3 regions of the Streptosporangium sp. NPDC049376 genome follow, and region 2 is predicted to be linked to each of the others. Evidence: predicted binding sites of a transcription regulator. Region 2 holds the regulator's gene; each other region holds the start of a gene.
The links. Region 2 encodes HrcA, which represses chaperone genes, less so after heat shock. Its sites were predicted from a motif close to TTGGCACTCTCNNNNNGAGAGTGCCAA; they were not measured.

Region 1 (10,038 bases), on a different contig from region 2:
GGCGCCGGGTGGTGCTGGACTCCGGCAGCGGGGTGCCCCTGCTGCCGGAGAGCAATGTCCGCCTGATCGAGTTCCGGAACTACGACCCACGCCGTTCCTAGCGGGAGTTTCGGCCGTTGACATGCGCTGATTTGCCGAAACGGACACCCATACATACCCTAGGGGGTATGGAGCTGACGGAATCGATGGTGGGCGACGCCGTGACACGGCTGCGCCGTGCCCATGGGCAACTCGCGGGTGTGATCTCGATGATCGAGGCGGGGGAGGACTGCGTGAAGGTCCTGACCCAGCTCGCGGCCGTGTCCAAGGCGCTCGACCGGGCGGGGTTCAAGATCGTGGCCAGCGGCCTGAAATGCTGCCAGGACGCCCAGGCCCGTGGTGAGGAGGCCCCGATGAGGGTCGAGGAACTGGAGAAGCTCTTCCTGGCCCTGGCCTGAACCGAAGGGCGGCGAGCGGTGGGGACACCCGCTCGCCGTGTGTCCCATGTATACCCCCCGGGGTACCCAGTCCCTGCTCATGTCTCACTGATACCCCCCGGGGTATTTGCCAAAGGAAGGACCACGATGGAGGTCATCTCGTTCCGCACGCCCGGTCTCGGCGACCAGAGTCACCTGCTCGTCCACGAGGGGCGCGGTGTCCTGGTCGATCCACAACGCGACATCGGCCGCTTCCTGGACGTGGCCGCCGAACGCGACGTCGAGCTGCGCTTCGTGCTGGAGACCCACCTGCACAACGACTACGTCTCGGGAGGCGGACAGGCGGCGCTGCGCACCGGCGCCGAACTGGTGCTCCCGGCGGCCGCCGCGGCGGCGTACCCGCACACCCCGGCCTTCCATCTGGAGGACATCGACGGTGGGGGCGGCCTGACCATCCGCCCGATGCACACGCCCGGCCACACGCCGGAGCACACCGGCTACCTGGTGCTGATCGACGGCGAGCCCGTCGCGGTCTTCTCCGGCGGCAGCCTGCTGGTCTCCTCCGCGGGGCGGCCTGACCTGCTCGGACCCGAGCGCGCCCGCACCCTGGCCAGGCTGCAGTACGGCTCGCTGCACCGGCTGGCCGCGCTGCCCGGTGAGGTGGGCCTGTTCCCGACGCACGGCGAGGGATCCTTCTGCAGCGTGTCGGGCGTCGGCCGCCACACCTCCACGATCGCCGACGAGCGACGGGACAACCCGTTGCTCGCGCTGCCCGACGCCGAGGCCTTCGCCGACGAACTGCTGGCCGCGCCGATGCCCATCCCGGCCTTCTACGCCCACATGGGACCGGCCAACCTTCTCGGAGCGCCCGCCATGCCGGCCCTGCGTCCGCCGGAGACAACGGTCGAGGAGATCCCCGAAGACGCGCACGTCGTGGACGTCCGCCCGCGTGCGGTGCAGGCGGCGGGGTTCCTGCCGGGATCGACCGGCATTGCGCCCGGCGACGACTTCGGCAGCTGGGCGGGCTGGCTGGTGCCGTACGGAGAACCGATCGTGCTGGTGGCGGAACCCGATCAGGACGTCACCGAGGCCCTCACCCAGCTGGCCAGGATCGGCGTCGACGACGTGCGCGGCGTCGTCCGCGACCTCGGCGGGCACGCGAGCGCCGGCTTCGAGCTGCTCGGCCTGACCGACTTCCTCGAAAGGATGCCCGGAGCCCGGGTGCTGGACGTGCGCATGCCCGGCGAACGGCGGGCCGACCCGTTGCCCGGCGCCGTCGAGCGATTCCTGCCGGACCTGCTCACCCAGGGTGTCCCCGAACAGCTGCGGGGCGAGCGGCAGGTGCTGGTCGTCTGCGGCTCGGGCCGCCGGGCCTCGATCGCCGCCACCGTCCTCACCCGCCACGGCCTGCACCCGGTCGTGCTCGGCGACGCGGGCGCCTCGCAGGTGGCGGCGGCCCTGGCCGGAAAGGGGGAGGCGCGGTGAACGCCGTCGACGTGGCCACCGTCCGGGCGCTGACCGCGGCCCGGGAGACCGAAGGCGCCGTGCTGCTGCTGGACGTGCGAACCCCCGCCGAGTTCGAGAGCGCGCACATCGACGGGTCCGTCAACGTGCCCCTCGACCGGCTGGAGGCGTATCTGCCGCAACTGGCCGGCGCGATGACCGGCCGGAGCGTGCTCGTCTGCCAGTCCGGCGGACGAGCCAGGACGGCCCAGGACAAGCTCACCGCCGCCGGGCTGCGCGGGACGGCCGTCATGACCGGCGGGCTGAACGCCTGGATCACCTCGGGGGCGCCCGTCAACCGGGGACGGCGCCGCTGGAGCCTGGAGAGGCAGGTCCGCCTGGTCGCGGGGCTGCTGGTCCTCGGCTCCGTCACGCTGAGCCTCTGGTGGGCACCGGCCCTGTTCGTCACGGCGTTCGTCGGCGCAGGGCTCGGCTACGCGGGAGCCAGTGACAACTGCATGATGGGCATGCTGCTGGCCCGCCTGCCGTACAACAGGGCCGGTGCCGGTGATCCCGCCGCCGCGCTCGCGCGGGCCTGTCGGCGATGACTCTCACCGTGGCCCTGGTGCTGGCCGGCGCGGTGGTCGTGGGCGTCAGCCTGGGACTGCTCGGCGCGGGTGGCTCGGTGCTGGCCGTGCCGGTGCTGGTCTACGGCGCGGGCCAGCCGGTGGCGGTGGCCGTCCCGACCTCGCTGGCGGTTGTGGCGATCTCCAGCGTGGGGGCGCTCGTCCCACGCCTGCGCCGGGGACAGGTCCGCTGGAGCGTCGCGGCGGTGTTCGCCGCGGGAGGCGTGCCTGCCGCCCTCGCCGGGGCGGTACTCGGCCGTGGGCTGCCCGGCGAACTGCTGCTGCCCGCGTTCGCGGTCATCATGGTCGTGGTCGCCGTGCGGATGCTGCGCGACGTGGAGTCGACCGGCGGTGCCTGCCGTACCACGGCGGGGCGGGTGAACCGCCGTCGGTGCCTGCCGAGGGCGCTGGCCGCGGGAGGCGGTGTCGGGGTGCTGACCGGGGTGTTCGGCGTCGGAGGGGGGTTCGCCGTCGTCCCCGCCCTGACCCTGCTGCTCGGCCTGACCGCGACCGATGCGGTGGGGACCTCGCTGGTCGTCGTCGCGGTCAACTCGGTGGCGGGGTTCGCCGGGCACGTGGGCACGCGGCTGGACTACGGCCTGGTGCTGCTCTTCGCCGGTGGGGCGCTGCTCACCTCGCTGGTCGCCGGGCGCCTGGCCACGCGGCTGCCCGCCGACCGGATCCGGCGCTGGTTCGCCTGGACCGTCCTGGCGCTGGCGCCGCTGGTCGCCGCGGGCGCGTGGATCTAGGACCGGGATCGGCGTCACCGTGGAGAAGGGGATCCGTCCAGGTGAGCGACGAATCCCCTCCTTGGACGAACCGGGTCAGGGCTACCCGGCCGTCACGGCGAGCTGGATCTCCGTCACCCATTTCTCGTGGTCGGCCGGGCACTCAAGGCTGATCTCCCTGGCCAGGCCCAGACTGCGGTAGCCGTGCTCCTCGACCCAGTGGGCCAGGATCTGGTAGGTCGAGTCGACGTGGTCCATCGACCCCCGGTGGACGATGGTCGCGGCCGTCCCGATCTCGGGCAGGTCCACGATCTCGAAGTCGTGTCCCGGGGACGGCTGGGCCGTCACCTCGACTCCGGCGTGCACGACCACCGAGCCGTCCTGGGTGGGTTCGTAGTGGGCGATGCCGTACCCGGACGGTGCGACCCCCGCCCTTTCGAGGCGCTGGAACAACTCCTCGTACAGGGGCTTGATGACGGGGCCGATCTCCTCACTGTCGTAGCTCGCCGCGACGGCGCTGACCTCCGCCAGCCGCACCGGCGGGACATGCTTGACGACGACCTCTTCGACGGCCATGTGGCCCTCCCTCTCCATCGTCCGGAGCCTCGCCTCGATCCGCAGCAGCCGCGCGGTGTCCGCGGCGATCCGCTCCTCAAGCTCCGCACGGCGCAGCCGTACCATGCCGTGGAGTTCGGCCACGGTCACCTTCTCGTCGAGGATCGAGCTCACCTGCTGCAGGGTGAGGCCCAGGTCCTTCAACGCGATGACGCGGTTGAGGCGCGAGAGCTGCGCCGCGTGGTAGAAGCGGTAGCCGCTGGCCGGATCGACGTGGGCGGGCCGCAGCAGCCCGAGCGCGTCGTAGTGGCGCAGCATGCGTACCGAAACGCGGCCGAGCTGGGCGAAGTCTCCGATGCTGAACATGATGGTTCCAGGTGTACGGGCTCACACGGTGTCAGGGTCAAACGTGTCAGGTGAGGGCGGCGAAGGCCCCGGCGCCGACGAGGGCCACGGCCCAGGCGAGGTCGAGGTTGAACCACGCCTTGCGCAGCACCGCCACCCCCAGTTTCTCGTAGACCAGCAGGGCGACGGCCGTGACCGTCGTCAGCATCGCAAGGGTGTGGACCGCCGTGGCCAGCAGACTCTGCGAGGCCAGTACGGCGGCGCCGTGGCCACCGCGCAGGGTGACCGGGAGCACCATCAGGCCCGCCCCGTGCGCGGTGGCCATCAGGAACGACCACCCGGCGAGCTGCCACCGGTTCACCCGCATGCCGACCCAGCGGGGGTGGCGCCGCCGTACGATCCGCCAGATCCCGAACCCGCACACCACGGCCGCCACGCCGTAGGAGACGGCCCTGGGAGGCACGGCCAGCCGCGCGAGGGACACCAGCGCGAGCGTGACCAGCACCGAGCCCGCGTGGCCGAGCACGATGGGCGGCAGGGCGCGCAGCACCGCGGAGCGCGAGCGTTCCTGCAGGCCGAGGGCGACGGCGAACAGCCAGCCCATGGCCGGGTTCAGGCCGTGGAAGGCGCCGAGACCGGCCAGGACCAGCACGGACGTCAGGTCCATCTCGCGCGCTCCGTCCTGTTCTTCGGGGCGGGGCCCGCAAGAGCGTTCATGGAGGAGGCCGACTCCTTTCTGCGGTCGTCGCGGGATCAGGAGGGGAAGCAGTAGGAGTCGGAGGAGGAGTCGCCTCCCTGCAGCCTGATCTGGTGTGCCCGGCGGCCGTCGGCGGCGAAGTCGACGAAGAAGCCCTCGTCGAGGGAGAGCGAGCCGTCGTCGCCGATGTCCACCTTGGCGATCCAGCTGGAGATGCCGTCGGGGTAGAAGACGTCGTCCCAGGAGCGGTAGAGCGAGTTGGAGAAGTAGACCCGCCGGCCGTCCCTGCTGGCCTCGACCATCTGCGGGCCGCCGTTCAGCGCCCGTCCCTGGCGCGCCGGGTGCGGGGTCCTGCCGACGATGCCGCCGAGGCGCACCGAACCGGTCTCGCGGGGGGAGAACGGGTCGGAGACGTCGTAGGCCTTCAACTCGCCCGTGCCCCAGCAGGAGACCAGCAGGATGCGGTCGTCGAGGGTCAGCGAGATGTCGGTCACCAGCGGCGGAACCGCTCCGAACTGCTTGAGCGGCTCGGGCAGCAGCTCGGGGTCGGCGGGCTCGGCGGGGATGGTGATGACCTTCTCCGCCTTCCAGACCCCGTTGTCCTGGTACCACGTGAAGATGCCGGCCGACAGGTCCTCGACGCTGATGACCGTGTTGACGAAGCCGTGGGTCTTGGACGGGTCGTGCGCGGGACGCAGTTCGAGGGCCATCTGGTGCTGGTCCCCGAGGTCGATCTCCTGCAGGTGCCTGCGCTTGGTCAGGTCCCAGACGTGCAGCTTGTGGCCGTACTTCCTGCCGACCAGCAGGTCGAGCGAGGGGCCCGCCTCGATCTGGTTGGGGGTGCCCCACTCACTGGTGATCATCGTGTCGTGGCCGAGGTGCCACCAGAAGTCGTAGTGCAGCTCCTGCGGGCCCCGGTCGACCTCCCAGCGGCCCTTGGGCTCGAAGGTGTCGTGGTCGAGGGTGAAGACGCCGCCGGGCGCGTCGCCGTCCACGTTGCCGAGCGCGCTGACGTAGATCGCGTCGGTGCCGCAGTGGACGGTGTGCGGGCGGCTGTAGCCGGTCTTGTCGAATACGGTCTCCGGCTCGATCGTCTTGACGAGCCTGGGCCGCCGGGGGTCGTCCTTGACGTCGAACACGTAGATCCTGCTGGAGCGCAGTCCCGGCAGGACCAGGTAGCGCCGCTCGACGTGCGGGTGCGGGGCGTACGGGCACAGGGCGGCGCTGCAGACGTTCCACCCGAAGTGGTGGAGCTCGTCGCCCGCGTGGGGCATGTCGCCGACGCTGACGATCGACCCGTCCGACAGGTCGATCGTGGCGAGCCCGTCGGGACGGCCCTGCCCTTCGGCGTCCAGCAGGGCGACGTAGGCGAGCTCCTCCCGAGGCGCCTGCATGGCGTCACGGGCCGACGGATAGAAGGTGGGATCGGGCTGAATGAGTGCCACGGGAACTCCTAGGCCGAGATCAATATCCCACTAATGTTGTAGGAAAACTCTCCGCTGTCTAGGGGTGATTTTACGTAGCCGGGTCAGGAGGGGACCTGGACGTGGATCTCGTCGAGTCCCTCGGGGGCCTTGCCCGGGTACGCGCCCGACAGCATCGTGGCCACCGTGTAGAGATGCCAGACCTGGGCGGGCTTGGTGACCACGGGCGCGGCGAACAGCTTGCGGACCTCGTCGGGGGAGACGATCGGGGCCAGCAGGTCGAGGTGCTCCAGGATGTGGTCGCGCAGCACGCCGCTCAGCGCCTCACCCGGGCTGGTGCGCCAGCTCCAGCCGCCCCCGGTCTTCGGAGCCGTCAGGAATCCCGGCTTACGCTGCCAGGGGTAGTAGCGCCTGTCGGCGGTGAAGCGCCACGGCTTGCCCTCGATGGGGATGTGGCGAAGTTTCGGGGCGAAGGTCGTGATGAGCTCGTGGACGACCTCCTCCGACAGCCGCCACGCCTGGTCGAGCCCGAGGGCCGCGCGCACCACCCGGTTGTCGAGGAAGGGCCAGACCGGGTCGCCCCGGCGCTGCGATCCCGCCCTTGAACCGGCCTGCCAGCGGCCGATCCGGTAGAAGACGTACATCTGGTCGAGGGCCTCGACCCCCTCGCGCTCCTGCCAGGGGCGGGCCAGTTCACGGGCGTGGTCGTTGGCCTCGGCGCTGAACAGGGCCTTGTCCCGCATGAAGGTGGTGTCGATCCGGCGCCGCAGCGCCTTGGGACTCAGGTCGCTCTGGAGCAGCAGGAAGCTGCCCGCGCGCAACACCTCCCCGCTCTGCCCCGACATGGTCGGCCTGGCGTTGTACGGCAGGTAGCCGACGATCGACTCGTAGGCCGAGGTCATCCCCTCGCAGGTCCGCAGTGTCTCGTAGGTCCTGGCGAGCGGGTGCTCGACCAGGACGGCGTCCCTGCGCTCGGTGCGCGCCGGGGGGATGACCGTGTGCTCGACGCCGAGTGCCCCGGCGATCCGCCCGGCGAGGATCACGTCCGGGTGGCTGTCGAGGCCGTTCGTGGTCGCGCGCAGCGGAATCCCCGCCGCGTGCAGCACCGCGGCGGCCAGCCTGCTGTCCCGGCCGCCGGTGAGGGCGAGGTTGACCGGCTCGCCGGCCGCGCGCAGCGGCTCGACCGAGGTCAGCAGGGCGTCGGCCAGCCCCCCGATGAGGGCCCTGCGCCGCCTGGCCGAGGACGGCGCGGCGACGGCGACCGGCAGCGGCGCCTCGGTGACCGTGCGGCTGCCGCCCCTGACGGTGACGGTCGAGGAGGGCGGCAGCGCGCTGACCCCCCGGTAGGGCGTCTCGTCGGACAGGAAGTAGCCCTGCCGGATCATCGACTGCAGGGCGAGCACGTCCCACTCGATCCGCTCGCCGAAGGCGGCCAGGCTGACCAGCAGAGCCCTGCTGCCGATCACGTGCACGTCCGGGGCCTCGGCGTAGTAGACCGGGCAGACCCGGTGGATCGCGGTCGCGGCGGCCAGTTCGGTACCGGTCGCGCGGAAGACCGAGAAGCAGCCGCCGACCGCCTCGGCGCTCAGTTCGGGGGCGCCCGCGAGCCGGTCGACGTCGCCGGGCACGGCCAGGTTGCCGTTGACCCCGGTCACCCTGTCGTGGCCGGTGGCCAGCAGCGGGGGAGTCCGGGAGTCGTCGGGCTCGTTGGTCCAGGCGAACAGGCTGACGCCGGGCCTGTGCCACTCGCGGGGCCTGATGACCTCGGCCGGGACGGGGAAGGCGGTCTCGATCGAGGCGCGCACGGTGTGCAGCACCACCTCGGGAATTCCGGCTTCGGGACGCTTGGCCGCCAGTCCGAGATACACGCGCATGATCCCGAATCCTATGTCCCCTTTTTTCCGCACGAAGCCTGATTAATGAGGAAAACGTGTGGTCACTTGAGGTGTCGAGCGGGGAGAGGCCGATCACGCGCCGGGCACGGTTTGCGCTCGCTTGGGTCAAGCGCCAGGCCCAGGTCATGAGGGGGTCGTCGTACGGGATGGCGCGCGAATCCCGCGAACCTCCGTGAATCCATGCAAATCCAGATAAATCACGGCGAATCCCTGTGAATCTCTGTGGAGGCGAACATGAAACCACGCACGCTCGCCGTCGTCCTGGCCGTCCTCGCCCTGTGGGTCACGGCCGCCTGCGGGAGCTCGGCGAATAGGTCGCCCAGCACCCAGCCCAGGGGCGACGCGAACGCCCAGGCACCCGAGGAACGCGAGAACGACACCGGCACGTCCAAGGACATGAACGACACCACCGTCGACCAGATCTCCACCTTCGCCCTCGACGTGGACACCGCCTCCTACGACTACGCCAGACGCGCCATCGGGGAGGGCAGACTCCCGGAGCGGGACAGGGTGAGACCGGAGGAGTTCGTCAACTCCTTCCGCCAGGACTACCGGGAACCCGAGGACGACGGTTTCTCCGTACAGCTGGACGGCGCACGGATGCCCGGCAACGGTACGGCGCTGCTCAGGGTCGGTCTGCGCACCCGTCAGGCGCAGTCACGGGAACGACGCCCGGCGAACCTGACCTTCGTGGTCGACGTCTCCGGCTCGATGGGCGAACCCGGCAGACTCGACCTGGTCCGTGAGGCGCTGCACCGGCTCATCGGACAGCTCGGGCCCGGGGACAAGATCTCCATCGTCGCCTTCAGCGACCAGGCCCAGGTCGTGCTGTCCATGACCCCCGCGACCGAACGGCAGGAGCTGGACGCGGCCGTCGAGCGGCTGGCCGTACAGGCCTCGACGAACCTGGAGGCGGGGCTGACCACCGGGTATCAGGAGGCGGCGAAGGCCTTCAGGCCGGTGGCGACCAACCGGGTCATCCTGCTCTCCGACGGCCTGGCCAACAACGGCGACACCAGCTGGCAGGGCATCCTGGACCGGGTCGAGGAGTACGCGGGCAAGCAGATCACCCTGCTGTGCGTCGGGGTCGGCCGTGACTACGGGGACCAGCTGATGGAGCAGCTCGCCGACAACGGGGACGGCGCCGCCGTCTATGTCAGCTCGGTCGACGACGCGCGCAAGGTGTTCGTCGAGCAACTCGCCGCCACCCTCGACCTGCGGGCCCGCGACGCCAAGGCGCAGGTCGTGTTCAACCCCGCCACGGTCGAGTCCTACAACCTGATCGGCTACGAGAACAGGCGGATCGCGGCCGAGGACTTCCGTGACGACAGCAAGGACGGCGGCGAGGTCGGCCCCGGTCACACGGTGACGGCCCTGTACGAGGTACGGCTGCGCCAGGGCGCCTCCGGCCAGCTCGCCACCGCGACCGTGCGCTGGCAGGACCCCGACACCCGCGCCCCGGGTGAGGTCAGCGGCTCCATCGGACGGGCCGACCTGGTCTCCTCTCCGTGGGAGAAGTCGTCGCCGCGGTTCCAGGTGGACGTGGTCGCCGCGGCCTTCGCCGAGTATCTCCGCACCGGAAGGCCGGTCGCCGGGGTCGAGACCGAGGAGTTGGCCGGACACGCCGGTCGTCTGGCGGCCTCGACGGAGGACCCCGCGGTGTCCGAGCTGGCGACCCTGATCACCCGCGCCCTGTCGCTCGGCTGACCGTACGGCCGCCGGGGCGGGCCTGTCCCGGCGGCCTCGACGGTCACCTCGCCGGTTACGGAGCAGGGTGCGATGTCCTATACACTGGCGTGGTGCCGCTGGGCGGTGCGAAACGCAAGGGGCTATGGCGCAGCTGGTAGCGCGCCTCCATGGCATGGAGGAGGTCTGGGGTTCGAATCCCCATAGCTCCACAGCGACAGCG
Region 2 (10,038 bases):
TTGTCGTCGTCCTGGTCGATGGACCACATCATCGAGCCGCCCAGGCCCCGCAGGCGGATGTAGGCCGCCTTCTGGAGCACCGTGGCCGGGTCGTCGTAGGACCAGAACTCGTTGCCGTCGTAGAGCCAGTTGGCGCCGGTCAGCACGTCGCGGTAGCGCTTTCCGGGCTTCTTGACCAGGTTCTTGTAGTCGTCGGTGCCCGCCGCCCAGGTGCCCTGCGCGGGGCCGGTCGCGGGCTTGAACAGGCCGTTGCCGCCCGCGGTCACACCGGTCCAGCCCTGGCCGTACGCCGGGATGCCGACCACGATCTTCTTCGCCGAGGCGCCGCGGTTCAGGTAGTCGCGCACGGTCTGCTCGACGCTGTACTTCACCGTGTTGGGGTCGCGCCGGTCGGTGAACAGGTTGCCGTTGTGACCGGTGATCGGGTCCCACGAGCCGCGCAGGTCGTAGCCCTGGATGGTGGCGAAGGTGAGGTTCTTGAAGACGTCGCGGACCTCGAAGCCCGCGTCGATCTTCGGTCCGCCCGCGGGCAGGAAGGCCGTCAGCTCACTGCGCCGGTCGTACTGGTTGAGCTGGCGGCGCAGCTCGGTGGTGAACAACGTGAAGTTGTGCTTGTCCTCGGGCCTGACGACGTTGCCCTCGTTGCCCTCGCTGCCGGGCCACTCCCAGTCGAGGTCGATGCCGTCGAACACGCCCGCCCCGGTGCCGGCCGCGGTGTCGGGCAGGTTGCCGCGAAGCCACAGGTCGATGCAGGAGGCGGCCAGCTTGGCGCGGCTCTCCTCGGTGAGGACGGCGTCGGAGAAGTACTTCGAGCCGCTCCAGCCGCCGAGGGAGATCAGCGCCTTGAGGCCGGGGTGCTTGGCCTTGAGCTTCTTGAGCTGGTTCAGGTTGCCGTTCAGGGCCTGGCCTGGGGCGTCGGCGACGCCGTCCACGCTCTGCTCGGCGGGTACCGGTCGCTGCCAGTCGGCCCAGGCGTCCGAGGAGACGCACGTACCCTCGGCGCTGACGGACCCGAAGGCGTAGTTGATGTGGGTCAGTTTCGCCGCCGCGCCGCTGGTCTCCATGTCCTTGACGTGGTAGTTGCGTCCGTAGACGCCCCACTGGATGAAGTAGGCGACCCGCTTGAAGCGGTCACCGTGGCCGGTGTTGGTCTGGGCCTGGGCGGGCGCCGGGGCGGCGGTGGCCGCGAGACCGGCGGCCAGGGCCGCGGCGAGCGTGTTCCGGAGGAGTCTCTGCACGGGCTTCTCCACGTTGCCTGGGGGGCCTTGGGGGGTGGAACTTATAGGAAACTTTCCTTTAAGTTTTCCCGGATCGTAGACCTGGGCGATCTACCCGTCAACGGTCTGGCCGGATCCGGCGTACCGGGCACCGCGTCCGGGGCGGCAGACTTGGTCACGTGCCATCCACACTTCCCGACGGCGATCCGGTACCCCCCTCGGGTGACCTGCCGGAGAGCGCGCTCCACGGCCTGGGGGAGCGGCCCTTCGGCTTCTACGTCCACGTCCCCTTCTGCGTGACCCGGTGCGGCTACTGCGACTTCAACACCTACACCGCCTCGGAGCTGGGCCCCGGCGCCTCCCGCGAGGACTACGCGCGCACCGCGATCAGGGAGGTACGGCGAGCACGCGCCAACCTCGGCGAGGCCGACCTGCCGGTCCAGACCGTCTTCTTCGGCGGGGGCACCCCCACCCTGCTGCCCGCGGCCGACCTGGTCGCGATCCTGAAGGTGATCGGGGAGGAGTTCGGCCTCGCGCCGGGCGCCGAGGTGACCACCGAGGCCAATCCCGAGTCGGTCGGCCCGGCCTACCTTGAGGAGCTGCGCGACGGCGGGTTCACCCGGATGAGCTTCGGCATGCAGAGCGCCCGCGAGCACGTGCTGCGGGTCCTCGAACGGGCGCACACCCCCGGCCGCCCGGCCCAGGCCGTCGCGGAGGCCCGTGCGGCGGGGTTCGAGCACGTCAACCTGGATCTGATCTACAGCACGCCGGGGGAGAGCGACGACGACTGGCGGGCCTCCCTGGCCGCCGCGATCGAGGCGGGGCCCGATCATGTGTCGGCCTACTCGCTGATCGTGGAGGACGGCACCAGGCTGGCGGCCAGGATCCGGCGAGGCGAGCTGCCGATGCCGGACGACGACGTGGCCGCCGACCGCTATCTCATCGCCGACGGCATGCTCGCCGAGGCCGGGTTCGAGTGGTACGAGGTGTCCAACTGGGCCACCTCGGAGGCGGCGCGCTGCAGGCACAACCTGCTGTACTGGACCGGCGGCGACTGGTGGGGGGTCGGTCCCGGAGCGCACAGCCACGTCGGGGGCACCCGGTGGTGGAACGTCAAGCATCCGGCGGCCTACGCCCAGCGCCTGACCTCCGGTGCCTCGCCCGCGCACGCCCGCGAGGTGCTCACCTCGCAGGACAGGGCGGTCGAGCGCCTGATGCTGGAGCTGAGACTCTCCGCGGGCTTCCCGCTTCGCGAGCTGGACAGGCCGAGGGTCGTCGCCAGAGCCCTGGCGGACGGCCTGCTCGAAGTGGAGCCGTTCAAGACCGGGCGGGCGGTGCTCACGCTGCGGGGCCGCCTGCTGGCCGACGCCCTGGTGCGCGACCTGACCTGACCGGTACGGGACTCAGCTCACGAACCGGATGTTCAGCGGGTAACGGTAGCTCTCTCCGCGGTTGGCCGCGACGGCGGCGATGATCATCAGGATGAGTGAGCCGATCCAGACCAGCGGCATCAGCAGGAAGCCGATCAGCACGAAGGCCAGCACCCAGGAGACCAGATAGGCGATCATCAGGGTGAGCTGGAAGTTCAGCGCCTCGGCCGCCTGGGCCCGCACGTAGGGGGCCTCGTCCCGCTTGGCGAGGTAGAGCACCAGCGGACCGACGAACGAGGTCAGCAGGCCCAGCAGGTGGGCGAGCATCGCCATGGTCGTGTCGTCGGTGCCCGGACGCGGGCCCTGCCCGCCGTAACCGCCGTAACCGGGCACACCGTACCCCTGGTGACCGTACGGCCAGCCTCCCTGGGGCGGGTACCCCTGGTATCCCTGCCCGGGAGGAGGCCCGGGGTAGGACCCGGGGGGAGGGCCTGGAGGGGGGCCGGGCTGAGGGCCGGGCCACGCTCCGTACCCCGGCCGGGGGTGCTCCTCGTGCGGGAACCGCTCGGGATTGTCGCTCATGGCCATCTCCTCGATGGGGTGGGTCAGTCGTCCTGGGCGGGGTCGGTCACGAAGTCGATCAGCCGCTCGACCGGGCCGAGGAGCTCCGGTTCGAGATCGGCGTAGGTGGTGACCGATCCGAGGATGCGGCGCCAGGCCTCCGCGGGATCGACGCCCCATCCGAGGGCGGCGATGACGCCCTCCTTCCACGGCAGGCCGCGCGGCACCCGGGGCCAGGCGGCGATCCTCAGCGCCGACGGTTTGACGGCCTGCCAGACGTCCACGAACGGGTGCCCGGCGACCAGCACGTGGGGCGAGGAGACCTCGGCCGCTATCCGGCTCTCCTTGGACCCGGCGACCAGATGGTCGACGAGCACACCGAGACGACGCTCAGGGCCGGGCCCGAACTCCGCGACGATCTCGGGGAGGTGGTCGACGCCCTCAAGGTACTCGACCACGACGCCCTCGACGCGCAGGTCGTGTCCCCAGACCTTCTCGACCAGCGCGGCGTCGTGCACGCCCTCCACGTAGATCCGGCTCTCCCTGGCGACCCGGGCCCGCAGGCCCTCGACCGCGATGGAGCCGGAGGCGCTGCGCCGTGGCCCCTGGGGTCCCCGGGAGCCCGGAGACGCGGCGGCGGGCCGTACCAGGGTCACCGTCCTGCCTTCGAGGAGGAACGCGGCCGGGTCGAGCGGGAACAGGCGCCGCCGCCCGAAGCGGTCCTCCAGGGTGACGGCCTCCTTGTCGCAGGCGACCACGGCGCCGCAGAAGCCGCTCTCGGCGTCCTCGACGACCAGGTCGGGCTCGGCGGGGACCTGGGGGATCTTCCCCTTGAGGGGACGACGCCAGTTTCCCGCCAGCACGTCACGCTCGTACATCACCGGCCGTCAGCCACCTCTCGCAGGGGATCACGTGGGACGGTAGCAAAGAGCGGGCATCACCTGCCGTAGGCTCCGGGCTGTCCCCACTGGGCCGCCGCGGCCGCGGCCTGGCGCTTGCGGGCGCCGCTGCGCTTGACCAGCACGACGATCGTCACGATGACGGCCAGCAGGAACCCGATCCCCGGCACGCCGAACAGCATCAGCGTGCCGCCGATCACCGAGTCGGCCACGATCTCCTTGCCCACGCCGAACTTGGCGTCGACCCCGCCCGAGGTGGTGCAGGTGATCGGGTAGTCGCCCGCCTTGTCCACCCCGATCCGCAGGGCGAGCTCCCACAGCTGCCCGTCGGCGGTGACGGTCTGCTGGAAGCTCGGCCGCTGGAGCTTGACGGTTCCCGGGGCGCCCTCGATCTGGCACTCGAAGTTCGTGCCCTTGGCCGCGGCGACGTAGATGGCGGGCTTGTTCGCCGGGTCGATGCTGACGGTCGTCTTCTGGTCGGGGCCGAAGGAGGAGGTCGGGGCGGCTTCGGTGACCGCGTTGAAGAGACCGCCCGCGAAACCGACGAAGCCAATGATCACGCTCAGCACGAAGAGCAGCCACACGCCGACGATCCAGCCGACGCTGGGCTTCACCTTCGGCGGCGGGCCCTGGGGGGCGCCGTATCCCGGGGGCGGGTAGCCGAAGGAGGGGCCGCCCTGCTGGTACTGCTGTTGCTGCTGGTGGGGCTGGCCGTACGGCTGCTGGGGGGTGCCGTAACCCGAAGGAGATCCGAAATCATTGGACATATACCTAATTGTGGCCCTTACCACTTGGATAGCGATAGCAGCTGACTTGACAATGGCTTGCTCCAGGACCCGCTCCCGCCCATCCTGGTGCCGTGTTATCGCACCCCCCGGGCTGGAGCCGTACACTTGGCACTCGGGAACACCGAGTGCCAGACCTGGCGTTTCCCGTCCGAGCGCAGGTAGGAGGTGAGCACGTTGGTTGACGACCGCAAGCTGGCGGTCCTACGCGCCATCGTCGAGGACTACGTGTCCACCAATGAGCCGGTCGGCTCGAAGGCTCTCGCGGAGCGTCACAACCTGGGTGTGTCCCCCGCGACCATCCGCAACGACATGGCGGTGCTGGAGGAGCAGGGCTACATCGCCCAGCCCCACACCAGCGCGGGCCGGGTGCCGACGGACAAGGGCTACCGGCTGTTCGTCGACCGCCTCTCCCAGGTGAAGCCGCTGTCCGGCGCGGAGAGGAGGGCCATCGAGAGCTTCCTCGCGGGCGCCGTCGACCTCGACGACGTCGTGATGCGCACGGTACGGCTGCTGGCCCAGCTGACCCGTCAGGTCGCCGTGGTCCAGTACCCCACGATCTCCAACTCCAAGGTCCGCCACGTCGAGCTGGTCCCGCTGAACGAGCACCGCCTGATGTTCGTGCTCATCACCAACACCGGGCGGGTCGAGCAGCGCGTGGTGGAGCTGCAGGAGGTCATCGACGACAACCGCGTGGCGCACCTGCGCGCGGTGCTCAACGCCTGCCTGGACGGCTGCGGGCTGGCCAGTGTTCCCGACATGGTCGCCGACCTGCCAGAACGGCTGCCCGCCGAGGACAGGCCCGTCGCGGCCACCATCCTTTCGGTCCTGCTTGAGTCCCTTGTGGACCGGCATGATGAGAAGATCGTTTTCGCCGGGGCCGCCAATCTCGCGGGGGCCGACTTCACCGTCGGGCTCCGCGACGTGCTGGAGGCCCTGGAGGAGCAGGTGGTGCTCATGCGCCTGCTCGGTGAGACCTCGGACCTGTCGGCGCTGACGGTGCGCATCGGCTCGGAGAACCCCTACACGGGTCTCCAGGGCACATCCATCGTCGCCGCCGGATACGGTTCGGGTGGCAAGCAACTGGCCCGGCTCGGTGTGCTGGGTCCGACACGTATGGACTACCCGGTCACGATGGGCGCGGTGCGCGCGGTGGCACGCTACGTCAGCCAGATCCTGGCTGCATCCTAAGAGGTCAACTAAGTGGCTACTAAGAGTGACTACTACGGCACCCTGGGGGTGCGGCGCGACGCCAGCGCGGAGGAGATCAAGAAGGCCTACCGCCGCCTGGCCAGGGAGCTGCATCCCGATGTGAACCCCGACCCTGAGACCCAGGAGCGGTTCAAGGACATCACCCAGGCCTACGAGGTGCTGTCCGACCCCAACAAGCGTCAGATGTACGACATGGGCGCCGACCCGTTCTCCTCGGGCGGCGCGGGCGCCGGAGGCTTCGGCGCCGGCTTCCCCTTCAGCGACATCATGGACGCCTTCTTCGGCGCGGCGGGCGGCGGCGCGGGGCGCGGTCCCCGCTCGCGGGCCCGCAGGGGCCGCAACGCCACCATCAGGGTCGAGCTCGACCTGCGGGAGGCGGCCTTCGGCACGACCCGCGAGCTGGTGGTCGACACCGCGATCCTGTGCGAGGTCTGCACCGGCTCCGGCGCGGCGGCGGGCACCCACCCCGACACCTGTGACGTCTGCCACGGGCGCGGCGAGGTCTCCCAGGTCACCCGGTCCTTCCTCGGCCAGGTCATGACCTCCCGTCCCTGCCCGCAGTGCGGCGGGTTCGGTTCGATCATCCGCAACCCCTGCCAGGAGTGCTCCGGCGACGGCCGGGTCCGCACCCGGCGGACCATCAAGGTCCGCATCCCCGCGGGCGTCGAGGACGGCACCCACATCCAGCTCGCCGGCGAGGGCGAGATCGGTCCCGGCGGCGGCCCGCCCGGTGACCTGTTCCTGGAGATCGTCGAGCGCCCCCACGAGACGTTCGAGCGCCGCGGCGACGACCTGCACTGCACCGTGCAGATCCCGATGACCGCCGCCGCGCTCGGCACGATCCTGACGCTGGAGACACTCGACGGCGCCGAGGAGCTGGACGTCCGCCCCGGCACCCAGTCCGGGCAGACCATCCCGCTGTACGGCAAGGGCATCCAGCGCCTCAACGAGACCGGCAGGGGAGACCTGCTGATCCACGTCAACGTCGAGACTCCCGCCCGTCTCGACCAGGCTCAGGAGGAGCTCCTGCGCGAGCTGGCCAGGCTCCGCGGCGAGGAACGCCCGCCCGGCAAGTTCGCCCCCGGCCAGCAGGGCTTCTTCTCCCGCCTGCGGGACGCCTTCAATGGCCGCTGATCCGGCGGGCGCCCGCGGGGCCTGTGAGGGTCGATGACGGTTCCGGTCTTCCTGGCGGAGCCGGGTGACCTGGCCCGGCGGGAGTTCGTCTTCGGCGGCCCCGAGGGCCGCCACGCGGCTGCCGTACGGCGGCTGCGGGCGGGGGAGCGGCTCGACCTCACCGACGGCGCGGGGGCGGTCGCCGAGTGCGTCGTGCTCGACGCGGGCAAGGACTCGCTCCGGGTGGAGGTGCTGCGCCGCTACGAGGTCGTGCCGCCGCGCCCCCGCCTGGTCGTCGTGCAGGGCCTGCCCAAGGGCGACAGGGGAGAGCTGGCCGTCGAGATGATGACCGAGGCCGGGGTCGACGTGATCGTCCCCTGGTCCGCCGCCAGGTGCGTCACCCAGTGGAAGGGCGAGCGCGCGGCCAAGTCCCTGGCCCGCTGGCGCTCGACCGCGCGGGAGGCGGGCAAGCAGTCCCGGCGCTTCCTGCTGCCCGAGGTGACCGAACCCGCGACGACCTCCCGGGTCGCCGCCCTGCTGGCGGAGGCCGCGCTCGGCGTCGTGCTGCACGAGGAGGCCGCCACGCCGCTGTCCACCCTTCCCCTGCCCGCAGGGGACGACGGCGACATCGGAGACATCGTCGTGGTCGTCGGTCCCGAGGGCGGCGTCACCGAGGAGGAGATCGCCGCCTTCCGTGAGGCGGGGGCGGTGGCCGCGCTGCTCGGGCCCACGGTGCTGCGCACCTCGACGGCGGGCGTCGTCGCCGCGGCAGTGCTACAGGCCCGTACCGGCCGCTGGTGACGGGGCTCGCCGGGGCGCGAACGCCTCAGGGACGGGCCGCGGGGGCGGGAGAGGAGTCCGTCTGCACCGGGGTCCGCTGGGGGTCCTGAGGGCACTCGCCGGCCGCGCAGGGAGCCTCGGAGGGGCCACCCGTCTCCGAGGGCTCCGGCGGGGCCGGGGTCTCGGTCGGCTCCCCACACCCCTTCTGCGTCTCCTCGGGTTCGACCGTGGTGCCGGGAGAGGTCGTCCCGCAGGTCGGCGACGGTGACGGCTTGGGAGTCCTGGACGGCTTCGCCGACGGCTTCGGGCTCGGCGTCCCCGACTTCGAGGCCACCGGAGGCGCGGAAGGCGTGACGCCGGGCCTGGCCGGGGCGGGGGACGGCCCGGCGGTCCGCAGCGGAGGCCGCGACGTCGCGGACATCTCCGGGCTCGTCGGCACGGTGAAGTTGACCTCGTTGCTGTGGACCTGCTTCGTGTCGTGACGGAACTGCGGCACGACCACCACGACCGCCGCCGCGACGAGGACGGCCCCGGCGACGGAGGCTCCGGCGCGCCACCACATCAGCCCGCGGAGCCCGCGTCGCTCTATGCGGGCGCGGATGATCTCCAGACCGTCCGGGGAGGGAACGACCGAGTTCGCCTCCGCGCTCAGGGCACGGCGGAGAAGCTCGCCGTACTCGTCGTCGGGGGAGTCGGTCATGACAGTTGCTCCAGTGAGGTTCGTAGGGCGGCCATGCCGCGAGCCGTGTGACTCTTGACCGCGCCTTTGCTGATGCCCATCGCGTGGGCGATCTGCGCTTCCGACAGGTCACCGTAGTACCGCAGGACCAGGGCCTCCCGCTGCCGGGCGGGCAGGCCGCGAAGCGCCTCGATGACGGCGGACCTCTCCAGTTCGCCGATGGCGCCGTTCTCGGCGCTCGGCGCGTCGGGCAGGCCCTTCGGGGCGTACTTCTCAACGACCGCCCGGTGCCGCAGCACGGAGCGTGATCTGTTGACGACCGATTGGCGCAGGTAGGCGAGTGCCTTGTCGGTGTCACGCAGGCGGCGCCAGGCGCCGTGGATGGCGACGAACGCGTCCTGCACGACTTCCTCCGCGGTTGCCATGTCGCGGACGAGCAAAACTGCGAGACGCACAAGAGACCGATAGTGCGCGCTGTAGAGCGCGGTCACGGCCATGTCGGCGTCCCAACCGACGGGCACCGCCCCCAGCGACCTGTCGGCCACGAGGGTCTCGGTGGTCACATCAGTGGGACGCTCGGCCTTCCCAGAGGGTTTACGCTCTGCCGGTTCATTAGGGGGCATGACCCAGTCGTGTCCTCGCCAGGCGGCCACATCGTGCTAATCGCATGGGCTGTCGTTGTTGAAGTTTTGCACACTTACCTTAGCTGGGCGGATCTTTGTTCGCTGACGATGTGCCATCACCGATTGACAACGGCGCGGGGAGTGGGGAAGGGGCCTCACGGGACGGCAGGGGGATAGGGTGCCCGCATGGTGAGTGAAGCCGACTGCCTGTTCTGCAGGATCGTGGCCGGGGAGATTCCCGCGGACGTCGTCCACGAGACCGAGCGGACCCTGGCCTTCAGAGACGTCAACCCCCAGGCGCCGACCCATGTCCTGGTGGTTCCCAAGGACCACTACCAGGACGCGGCGGCGCTGGCCGCGGCCGACCACGGGCTCGCCGACGAGGTGCTCAGGACGGCGCACACGGTGGCCGAGCAGGAGGGGGTCGCGGAGCCCGGATACCGCATCGTGTTCAACACCGGTCCCGGGGCGGGACAGACCGTTTTCCACGTACACGGGCACGTGCTCGGCGGACGCGGCCTGACCTGGCCGCCCGGGTGAAAACGGGAAAGCGCGATCGGGTCGAACACGGATACGATGGCGGGGAAGTCTGAACCCGATATCTGGAGGCGAACAGGCCGAAAGGCCCGCCTATGTCCGAGACAAACGATTCCAGCAGAACGTCCCAGCCCAAGGCCAAGGGCCCCAGTAGGACCCAGGCAAAGGTGGTGATTCCGGACGACCATTCGATGGTGAGCCTGCTGGGCTCGCGTGACGAGCTGCTACGGGTCGTCGAGGGCGCCTTCCGAGCCGACATCCA
Region 3 (10,038 bases), on a different contig from region 2:
GTGCCCGCCGACCGCGTCGGCGACCTCCGCCACGAGGTGGGCCCTGATCGCCGCCCCGTCGGGCTCGTGGACGTAGCGCCCGACCGGGCCGTGCCCGGCCGTACCGAGCTTGGGGTCGGGGGTCAGCGTCGCGGCGGACGGCAGCATCGTGGCCCTGCGCTCGACCTCGCCTGCCAGGGCGCCGCACCAGATCGCGGCCTCCTTGACCTCGCCCCGGTGGGAGACCCACTCGGCCTCCGCCCCCGGCGGGATGAACGCGTAGTCGATCCCCGGGGCGACCTTCAGGCACGCGGCCCTCGCCTGGCGCGCCATCTCCAGCACCTGGGGCCACGGTGGTGAGTAGGCCATCGGATCGAAGGTCCTGCCCCGGGCCGTACGGCGGGCGGGGTCGGCGAACAGGACGTCGAAGCCGGACGGGTCGACCGTGGCGGCGTCGGCCGCCCGGACCGTGACCCGGTCGCCGAACCCCAGCGCGTCGGCGTTGGCCTGGGCGACCGCGGCGGTGAGCGGGTCGGCGTCGACCGCCTCGACCACGCATCCGGCCCTGGCCAGGGCCAGGGTGTCCCCGCCGATGCCGCAGCAGACGTCGGCGACCCGGGAGCCCGGGGGGACGCGCCGGGCGCGGTGGTCGGCCACCTCGCGGCGGGTCGACTGCTCAAGGCCGTTCGGCGTGAAGTACATCACCCCGGCGTCGGCGCCGAACTTCTCCACGGCGCGGCGTCTGAGCCCCGCCTGGGTGAGCGCCGCGGAGGTCAGATCGGCGTCGTAGGTCTTCCTGAGCCGGGTGACCGCCGCGACCGGGTCGTCTCCCGCGGCTCCGGCGGCGGCCAGGGCCTCCTGGCCTCGGGGTGTCAACAGCTCCAGGAACGAGTCAAGCTCCACACCGCCCGACGCTACCGCCTCGGACGGATGGAGCCTCTCCTCAGCCCAGCAGGGCGGTCAGGTCGATCGTGGCGGGGAAGGGGACCTGGACCGAGAGCTTGTCACGGTGGATGCCGGTGGGAACGTAGGCACGCGTCGCGGAGTCGAGCTCGTAGACGTACACGGCGGGAACGCCGTTCTCAGCCTCGACCCGCCAGAAGTGGGTGATGCCGGCGGCCGCGTAGCGCCTGGGTTTGACCTCCCGGTCGCGGAACTCGGATTCGGGCGAGACCACCTCCACGACCAGGTGGACCTCCTCGGGAACGTAGGCGGTGCGGTCGTGCTCGCGGTCCAGGGCGGCGTCGATGAGCAGGACGTCGGGACACGGGCGTTGTCTCACGCCGAGTACGACGTCCATCTGGGTCGCCACCGCGAGGTGCTCGGGCGCCTGGGCTTCGAGACTGTTCGCGAGCCTGCGGATCACGACATCGTGGAAACGCTTCTGGGGGGACATGAAGATGAGGGCTCCATCGACGAGTTCGACGTGCTTGAAGAAGTCCGGCTCGCCGTGGGGGCCCTCCTGGGGAAGCCGGTCGAGGTCGTCGGCCGTCCATCCGCCGGGCGGCGGATAGGGCCAGTTGGCGAGAAGCTCGCCGACCTCGCGCGTTGCGCTCGTCTCCTCGCTCAGCGTGCTGGTCACATCGCTCACCGCAGCGTCTTTCCCGTCACCGTTCGTAGCCATCGGGTCGCGTTCCCCCCGGTGCTCGCTCGTATGTTCCCGAAGTCGTATGTTCCCCGATGAGCGTCCCGGTGTCGCCCCGAAGCGCGGGAATCGGGGTGAAGGTCCTCAGGCGTCCGCGGCGCGGTAGGCCACGAGGGCGTCGACGAACCTCCTGCGCAGCGCCGGGACCCGGCCGACCGCGCGGAAGAACGTCCGGTTGGCCGCCAGGACCGCCCGGCCGACGACCGGCCTGTGCAGCAGGTCGTCGCCGTTGGTGCCGTTCTGGGCGAGGGAGTCGGCGACGCGGGCGAAGCCGTACGGGATCATCTCCGCCTCGTAGGAGGCGACGGCGTCCAGCAGCGGGGCGCCGTCACGGACGGTGATGAGCCGCCTGGTCAGGAGCATCGCGTCGCGCAGGGCGGTGTTGGCGCCGACGCCCCGCCCGGGGGTCATGGTGTGCACGGCGTCGCCGAGCAGGGTGACGTTGGTGGTGTCCCACGGGTCCACCGGCTCGGAGGTGCGGATGGCGATGGGGAAGCAGCTGCCCGGGTCGGCGGCCCGGAACAGCGCGCGCAGGTCCGGATGCCAGTTGGGCGTCATGTCCAGGACCACCCGTTTGAGGTCCTCGCCGCGCAGGTCCATCACCCCGGGCGGGAACCTGCGGGCCGAGGCGGAGAAGCCCCAGTTGATGTAGTCGCGGGTGTTGTCGTACAGCAGGCCGGGCCAGCGCGCGATCAGCTCCGCGTCGTTGCCGCCGACGCCGTGCTTGACCTCGCCGTCGCGGTCCCACTTGAACTCCATGACGTGCCAGATGCAGAACTGGCCCTTCGGGGCGAAGGTGGCGGAGATCCCGTTGAAGACCTCCTCGGGCAGCAGCGCCCTGGTCTCCGGGGTCACCGCGACCTTGGCGGAGACCGCGATCACCCCGGTGTCCCTGACCTTCGCGTGCGGGAGGTACTGCCTGCGGACCCTGGAGCCGGTGCCGTCGGCGGCGACGAGCAGGTCGCCGGTGGCCGAGGTGCCGTCGTCGAAGAAGGCGGTCACGGTGCCGTCGGCGCCGTGCTCGTAGTGGGTGAAGGTCTTGCCGAAGCGCACGACGTCGTCCATCCCGGTGAGCAGCACCTGGCGCAGGGTCATCCGGGAGACCGAGCGTTCGCTGTGGACCGGGTCGGTGCTCTCCGGCAGCCGGAAGGAGGCGACCGTCCTGCGCCGTTCGGTCAGCACGTTGAAGTGGGCGGGCGTCCTGGCGCAGGTGGCGGTGTAGGTGTCGAACAGCTCGGGGGGCAGGCACTCGCGGAGCGCCTGGTTGCCCGTCGGGTCGATGCCGACGCGGTAGCCGTGCACGCCGTCGGCGCGGGTGCGGTCGCGTTCGTAGACCGCGACCGAGATCCCGGCGCGCCGCAGGCCGTGGGCCAGGCACATTCCGCCGGTGCCCGCACCGATGACGATCACGTGGAGAGGGGACACGGGTCTCCCTTGGAGGACGGGTCTGGACAGGGGTGTTCTTCTCGAACGCCATGTATCTTGATGTTCGAGGCATATTTAGCTTGATGGTCGAGAGGCTTGAATGTCAAGGGAAAATGGTCCCGCGCATGGGGACGGCGCTCTCAGGGCGGAGCTGGGGCGGGAGGTCCAGGCGGGTCAGACGGCCGTCGACGCCTTCGACGAGGCGGTCGCGATCCACCTCGGGGTGAACAGGACCGACCTGCGCTGCCTGGAGATCCTGGTGCGCGAGGGGGCTGAGGGGAACGTCACACCCAGCGTCCTCGGGACGGGCCTGGGGCTCACCACGGGCAGCGTCACCGCGATGCTCGACCGCCTCGAACGGGCCGGATACCTGACGCGCTCCCCCGATCCCGGGGACCGCAGGAAGGTGGTCGTACGCGCCACCCCCGAGACCCTCGCGAAGGTCGAGGAGCTGTACGGTCCCGTCGTCGAACGGGGGAGGCGGCTGATCTCGGGTTACTCCGACGAGGAGATCCGTTTCGTGCTGGGTTTCCTGCGCGGTTCGCGGGAGCTGTACGAGACCGAGATCGCGCGGGTCAGGGGTCTGCCCGCGGCGGGGCGACGCAGGGTTTGAGGTTCGCGTACCCAGTGCGGAGGCGGTTCGTGTTGACTGTCAAGGCCTCCTTGCATACTGTTCCGTATTGGCACTCTCCCGGTGAGAGTGCCAAACATACGCGACGAGGCAGGTCTGACACCCGCGACGGCAGACCGCTGGTCGCCTCTTCTAGATCATTCAAATCTGAAGGGGAGGTCCGACGTGACGACCGCCACCAAGGTTCCCGTTAAGCCGCTCGGCGACCGCATCGTGGTCCAGCCGCTTGAGGCCGAGCAGACCACTGCTTCCGGTCTCGTCATCCCGGACACCGCCAAGGAGAAGCCGCAGGAGGGCAAGGTCCTCGCTGTCGGCCCTGGCAACTGGGACGAGGACGGCGACAAGCGCATTCCGCTCGACGTCAAGGAGGGCGACGTCGTCCTCTACAGCAAGTACGGCGGCACCGAGGTGAAGTACGGCGGCGAGGAGTACCTCGTGCTCTCCGCCCGCGACGTGCTCGCCATCATCGAGAAGTAACCGACACTTCGCAGAGATGACGTATCGAGCCCCGGGTCGCGCGAGCGCCCGGGGCTTTGATGCGCCGACGTGCTTTCAGAGAGGACCACAATGCCCAAGATCCTGTCCTTCGAGGAGGACGCGCGCCGCGCTCTTGAGCGTGGTGTCAACGCCCTCGCCGACGCGGTCAAGGTGACCCTCGGCCCCCGTGGCCGCAATGTCGTCATCGACAAGAAGTTCGGCGCGCCGACCATCACCAACGACGGTGTCACCATCGCGCGTGAGGTCGAGCTGGAGAAGCCGTACGAGAACCTCGGCGCCCAGCTCGCCAAGGAGGTGGCGACCAAGACCAACGACGTCGCCGGTGACGGCACGACCACCGCGACCGTCCTCGCCCAGGCGATGGTCCGCGAGGGCCTGCGCAACGTCGCGGCCGGCGCCCAGCCGCTGTCCCTCAAGCGCGGCATCGACCTGGCCGCCAAGGCCGTCAGCGACAAGCTGATCGACTCGGCCAGGCCGGTCGAGGACAAGAAGGAGATCGCCCACGTGGCGACGATCTCCGCGCAGGACGCCAAGATCGGTGAGCTGATCGCCGAGGCGTTCGACAAGGTCGGCAAGGACGGCGTCATCACCGTCGAAGAGTCCAACACCATGGGCCTCGAACTGGAGTTCACCGAGGGTCTCCAGTTCGACAAGGGTTACCTTTCGCCCTACATGGTGACCGACCAGGAGCGGATGGAGGCGGTTCTCGAAGACCCCTACATCCTGATCAACCAGAACAAGATCGCTTCGGTCGCGGACTTCCTGCCGCTGCTGGAGAAGGTCGCGCAGACCAAGAAGGCGCTGCTCGTCATCGCCGAGGACGTCGAGGGCGAGGCCCTGGCCGTCCTGGTCACCAACAAGATCCGCGGCACCTTCACCTCGGTCGCGGTCAAGGCCCCCGGCTTCGGTGACCGCCGCAAGGCCATGCTGCAGGACATCGCCATCCTCACCGGTGGCGAGGTCGTCAGCGAGGAGGTCGGCCTCAAGCTGGAGCACGTCGGCCTGGAGGTCCTCGGCACGGCCCGCCGTGTCGTGATCACCAAGGACAGCACCACGGTTGTGGACGGCGCGGGCGACGCGCAGGCCATCGCCGACCGCGTCAAGGAGATCAAGCTCGCCATCGAGCAGTCCGACTCCGACTGGGACCGTGAGAAGCTCCAGGAGCGTCTGGCCAAGCTCTCCGGCGGTGTCTGCGTGCTGAAGGTCGGCGCGGCCACCGAGGTCGAGCTCAAGGAGAAGAAGCACCGCCTTGAGGACGCCATCTCCGCGACGCGCGCCGCGATCGAGGAGGGCATCGTCTCCGGCGGTGGCTCCGCGCTCATCCACGTCTCCAAGGTCCTCGACGACCTGGGCCTGTCCGGTGACGAGGCGACCGGTGTCGCCGTGGTCCGCAAGGCGCTCATCGAGCCCGCCCGCTGGATCGCGGAGAACGCCGGCCTTGAGGGCTACGTCGTGACGACCAAGGTCTCCGAGCTCCCCGTCGGTCAGGGCCTCAACGCCGCCACCGGCGAGTACGGCGACCTGATCTCCCAGGGCGTCATCGACCCGGTCAAGGTCACCCGCTCGGCCGTCCAGAACGCCGCCTCCATCGCCGGCATGCTGCTGACGACCGAGGCCCTCGTGGTGGACAAGCCCGAGGAGGAGGCTCCGGCCGCCGCCGGGCACGGCCACGGTCACGGCCACGGCCACTGATCCGCTTTCGCCGTACGGCCCGCATCTCTCACCGGATGCGGGCCGTTTCGTTTTCCGGTAAACCGAAACGTGCCTCAAAGCGTCATGCGAGGATGCGCGTAAGGAGTAAACTTTCATGTGACCAATGGCCGACATAATCGGCGGTCCAATGAAATATTCCTTCAGGCGCAAAGCCTTATTGTGGTCGATTGATTACGCCCCGTTATCGCCCTCTCAATGTGACCAATCCGTAGCCGTTCGCCATGACGACAGGCTCGATCGGGGCGGGCATCATGCCTAACGTGACCGAGGGATGCGTCGCCGACGCCAAAAGTGGGGTAAGGCTTGCGACGAGATCTGAAGGGGTCCCCCACAGGGACGATCTCAAGGATCTGACGAGCCTCGCCGTTCAGGGAGATCGCACCGCGATCGAATCTCTGATCGCGCAGTTACGGCCAATGGTCGTCCGATATTGCCGTGCTCGCCTCGGGCGGGTTTCCGGTCAGTACCACATCGCGGACGACGTGGCGCAGGAGGTGTGCATCGCGGTTCTGTCCGCCCTGCCGCGTTATCGCGACATGGGCAGACCCTTCGCGTCCTTCGTCTTCGGCATCGCCTCCCACAAGGTGGCCGACGCGCTGCGCAGTTCGGTGCGCTCCGCCGTACCCACCCAGGACCTTCCCGACGGTCCTGACGAGGGGCCGGGGCCCGAGGAGACCGTGGTGCGCTACATCGAGGCCGAGCACGCCCGCAGGCTGCTCTCCAGGCTCCCGGACAACCAGCGTGAACTGCTCATGCTCCGCGTGGTCTCGGGGTTGTCGGCCGAGGAGACGGGTAACGTGCTCGGCATGTCACCAGGCGCGGTCCGGGTCGCGCAGCACCGGGCGCTCGCGCGGTTGCGCGCGATGGCGGAGCTGGAGTCGACGGCTTGACCGCGGACCAGCCGGGCCGGATTCGCCGGCGCCGCCGGGAAGCGTGGAGTGGGTCTCGCCGGTCCGGTGAGACCCGTTGGCGGGTGAGCCCATGACGGCGGTCCACCCCAGGCGTCCCGTCCGGAGATACGGCCCTGAGGAGGATCGGGGCGTCACCGAGACCGACCGCCTTCTCGACGGGCTCTCCCGGCGTGAGCCCGCCTCGTCCTCGGACGTCGCCGTCGGTCTACTGGCCGCGCTGATCGACGACGTCGATCAGCGGTGCCCCTCGGTGTCGGTCACCCCGTCGACGTAACCCCTGGCGTACTCCCAGGTCACATAGTTCGTGGGGTCGGGCTGGTAGGCGGGTTCGTGAACCTGCGGCCTGCCGTTGTCGATCATCTGCCGCAGGTTGCCGCGCAGCAGCTCCCAGTCGAAGTAGTGCTGTTCCCCGCACTCGGGGCAGTCGAGCACCAGCCCGAGCACCCCCTGGGGCTCAAGGAGAGACCGGAAGACCTCGACGTCGGCGAGGTCCGTCATGGCCTCGTCGCGTTCGGCGGAGGTCAGCGACTGGGGGGAGTCCGTCTCGCCCAGTGCCGCCGCCGGGTCGTCGGGGTCGTCCGCGAACGGGTCGCGGGGGACGTCGTCGAGCACGATCCCACCTTATGGCCTTGATATGACCTTGATGTGCGGCAGGTCCAACCGGCGGCCCACGGGCACGCGGAGCGACGCGCAGGCGCGCAAAGAGGCCTTCACGTCAGCCAGCCGCGCCGGGCGGCCTCCGCGCCCGCCTGGAAGCGGGACTGGGCGCCGAGCTCGGCCATGGCGTCGGCGAAGCGGGCCCGCACCGTGCGCACCGAGACCCCGAGCTGCCTGGCGATCATCTCGTCGGAGACGCCCTGGGCGGCGAGCCGCAGCACCTGGATCATCCCGTCGCCCCGGCGCGGCCAGGGCAGCGGCGCCGCGCGGGCCCACAGCTCGTCGAAGAGGGAACGCAGCGCGTCCACCACGACGGGGGTTCTGACCAGGTGGAAGTTGTAGGCGCTCTCCGCCAGCGTGCCGCCCCACCGGGCGGGCACACCCGCGGCGTCCGTCCCGGCGATCAGGAACCAGCTCGGCACCGTGTCCAGGGTGCGGACGCGGGCCCCGGCCTGCTGGAACTGGCTCAGCTTCTCCCGCAGCGCGGGGATCTCCAGGGTCTGGACCGGGATGATGTTCCTGGTGGACAGCAGGCCCGCGCGCTGCGCCCCGATCCACTGGTCGGCGTAGCGGTGCGCGAAGTCGTTCATCGTGCGCCGGTCGGGGATGACCGAGAGCAGTTCGAGCGGCGGCGCCTGTACGGCCATGCCGATCACGCTCTCGTACAGTTCGTCCGCCCCGCCGACCAGGTCGACGGAGAACCGGCCCGCCTGGTAGTCGCGGCCCGCGTCGTACTCGTGGATGAGGTCGCGGATCGACCCGACGACGGTGTCGATCCTGCGGCTCTCCGCGGCGAGCCGGTCGAGCCGGTCGGCGAGCAGGTGGCCCAGGGCCGTCGCGGGGTGACGGGCGAGGTACTCGCCGCCCTGCTCGTGGACCACGCCCAGCTTCACCAGGGTGGCCAGCTCGCGGCTCAGCCGCTCAGGCGAGCCGTCCAGGGCGTCGGCGAGTTCGGCGCAGGTTGCGCGGTGCAGGCGTAGCACCGCGTTGTAGAGAGAGATCTGGGCCGAGGTGAAGCCCAGACTCTCAAGCGGCGGTGTGTCGGTACGCATCGGCGAGAGGCTCCAGAGATGGCACGGCGTTCCGCGAGAATAACGTCCCGAAATCACCGGTGTCCGGGCGTTGCGTCTTCTGGGCCCCTTCCGGTCTCGTGGACGACTCGTCCCGAGCCGTCGCCGATCGGGGAACCCGGTCCTTCCTGGGCGGTCGGGTGCAGCTTCGTGCAACTGCACGTCCGTACATTGCGTGTGAACAGAAGGTAACGCAGACTTTACCCAGCGTCGGCGAGGGGCGTGGGCGTAGTGGCCGTTCGGACGCGGAGGGGGGTCCGGCGGCGTGCGGTGTCCCCGCGCCTCCCGCCGGTGACCGGGGAGCCGGGCGGGTCACCGACCGCTCGGTTCCCCAAACCCCGGCCGGGACCGGGCGGTCCGTCGGCCGCCCGGCTCCCGTCCTTCAGGGAGGGGAACCGGACGCTCACCGGCCGTCCGGTTCCCCACCTTCCCCGGTGTCCTCCGGGTTTGGCGCCAGACTCTAAACTGTGACCCGGGGGCCGGCGCCTTCCCCACTCCACTTGAGAGCGCCGTGGCAGGAGGGTCGCAGATGGCAAGGTTCACCGAGACCGGGCTCACGTTCGACGACGTGCTCCTGGTTCCCGCCTATTCGGATCTACAGCCGGGTGAGGCGGAGACCACCACCCGCCTGTCGCGGGGCATCACCCTGCGCATCCCGCTCGTCTCCGCCGCGATGGACACGGTCACCGAGGCGCGGATGGCGGTGGCGATGGCGCGTCAGGGCGGCATCGGCATCCTGCACCGCAACCTCTCCATCGAGGAGCAGGCCCAGCAGGTCGATCTCGTCAAGCGCTCCGAGGCCGGGATGGTCACCAACCCGGTCACCTGCTCGCCCGAGGACACGCTCGCCGACGTCGAGCGCCTGTGCGCGACCTACCGCATCTCCGGTGTCCCGGTGACGGACGAGAACGGCGTGCTGGTCGGCATCGTCACCAACCGCGACATGCGCTTCGAGACCGACCACGGCCGCCCCGTGCGCGACGTCATGACCTCGATGCCGCTGGTCACCGCGCCGGTCGGGGTCTCCAGGGACGACGCCTTCGCGCTGCTGCGCAAGAACAAGATCGAGAAGCTGCCGCTGGTCGACGCGGGCGGACGGCTGCGCGGGCTCATCACCGTCAAGGACTTCACCAAGAGCGAGCAGTACCCCCTGTCCACGAAGGACGCCGACGGCAGGCTCGTCGTCGGAGCCGCGATCGGCGTGGGCGAGGACGCCGAGAAGCGGGCGGCGGCCCTGATCGAGGCCGGGGTCGACGTGGTCGTGGTCGACGTCGCGCACGGCCACTCCAAGGGCCTGGCCGACATGATCTCCAAGCTCAAGGCCAACAGCGGCGTCCAGGTCGTCGGCGGCAACATCGCCACCCGCGCGGGTGCCCAGATGCTGGTCGACGCGGGGGCCGACGCGGTCAAGGTCGGCGTCGGGCCCGGCTCCATCTGCACCACCCGGGTGGTCGCGGGCGTCGGCGCGCCGCAGGTCACGGCCATCCACCAGGCCTCGCTCGCGGCCGG

Region 1: ACIBVQ_RS39005 (von Willebrand factor type A domain-containing protein) is a predicted target of HrcA. The motif match lies at 8,219-8,245, and genes of this name have one in related genera.
Region 3: groES (co-chaperone GroES) is a predicted target of HrcA. The motif match lies at 3,730-3,756, and genes of this name have one in related genera.

Annotation. Positions count from the first base shown of each region.
Region 1 is NZ_JBITMT010000033.1:46,736-56,773, forward strand. It holds gene ACIBVQ_RS38960 (hypothetical protein) at 1-101, shown strand, start outside; gene ACIBVQ_RS38965 (metal-sensitive transcriptional regulator) at 168-437, shown strand; gene ACIBVQ_RS38970 (rhodanese-like domain-containing protein) at 564-1,901, shown strand; gene ACIBVQ_RS38975 (rhodanese-like domain-containing protein) at 1,898-2,467, shown strand; gene ACIBVQ_RS38980 (sulfite exporter TauE/SafE family protein) at 2,464-3,234, shown strand; gene ACIBVQ_RS38985 (MerR family transcriptional regulator) at 3,316-4,134, opposite strand; gene ACIBVQ_RS38990 (hypothetical protein) at 4,181-4,780, opposite strand; gene ACIBVQ_RS38995 (selenium-binding protein SBP56-related protein) at 4,867-6,255, opposite strand; gene ACIBVQ_RS39000 (asparagine synthase-related protein) at 6,339-8,108, opposite strand; gene ACIBVQ_RS39005 (von Willebrand factor type A domain-containing protein) at 8,364-9,836, shown strand; tRNA gene ACIBVQ_RS39010 (tRNA-Ala) at 9,955-10,027, shown strand.
Region 2 is NZ_JBITMT010000001.1:258,606-268,643, forward strand. It holds gene ACIBVQ_RS01075 (glycoside hydrolase family 18 protein) at 1-1,238, opposite strand, end outside; gene hemW (radical SAM family heme chaperone HemW) at 1,397-2,608, shown strand; gene ACIBVQ_RS01085 (DUF4870 domain-containing protein) at 2,621-3,169, opposite strand; gene ACIBVQ_RS01090 (DUF3097 domain-containing protein) at 3,193-4,026, opposite strand; gene ACIBVQ_RS01095 (hypothetical protein) at 4,086-4,814, opposite strand; gene hrcA (heat-inducible transcriptional repressor HrcA) at 5,010-6,023, shown strand; gene dnaJ (molecular chaperone DnaJ) at 6,036-7,178, shown strand; gene ACIBVQ_RS01110 (16S rRNA (uracil(1498)-N(3))-methyltransferase) at 7,212-7,958, shown strand; gene ACIBVQ_RS01115 (hypothetical protein) at 7,984-8,637, opposite strand; gene ACIBVQ_RS01120 (SigE family RNA polymerase sigma factor) at 8,634-9,113, opposite strand; gene ACIBVQ_RS01125 (histidine triad nucleotide-binding protein) at 9,429-9,779, shown strand; gene ACIBVQ_RS01130 (PhoH family protein) at 9,872-10,038, shown strand, end outside.
Region 3 is NZ_JBITMT010000002.1:847,327-857,364, reverse strand. It holds gene ACIBVQ_RS09280 (methyltransferase domain-containing protein) at 1-882, opposite strand, end outside; gene ACIBVQ_RS09275 (Uma2 family endonuclease) at 923-1,570, opposite strand; gene ACIBVQ_RS09270 (FAD-dependent oxidoreductase) at 1,709-3,049, opposite strand; gene ACIBVQ_RS09265 (MarR family transcriptional regulator) at 3,150-3,662, shown strand; gene groES (co-chaperone GroES) at 3,846-4,157, shown strand; gene groL (chaperonin GroEL) at 4,248-5,870, shown strand; gene ACIBVQ_RS09250 (sigma-70 family RNA polymerase sigma factor) at 6,143-6,781, shown strand; gene ACIBVQ_RS09245 (hypothetical protein) at 6,873-7,076, shown strand; gene ACIBVQ_RS09240 (DUF5319 family protein) at 7,037-7,414, opposite strand; gene ACIBVQ_RS09235 (helix-turn-helix transcriptional regulator) at 7,513-8,511, opposite strand; gene guaB (IMP dehydrogenase) at 9,059-10,038, shown strand, end outside.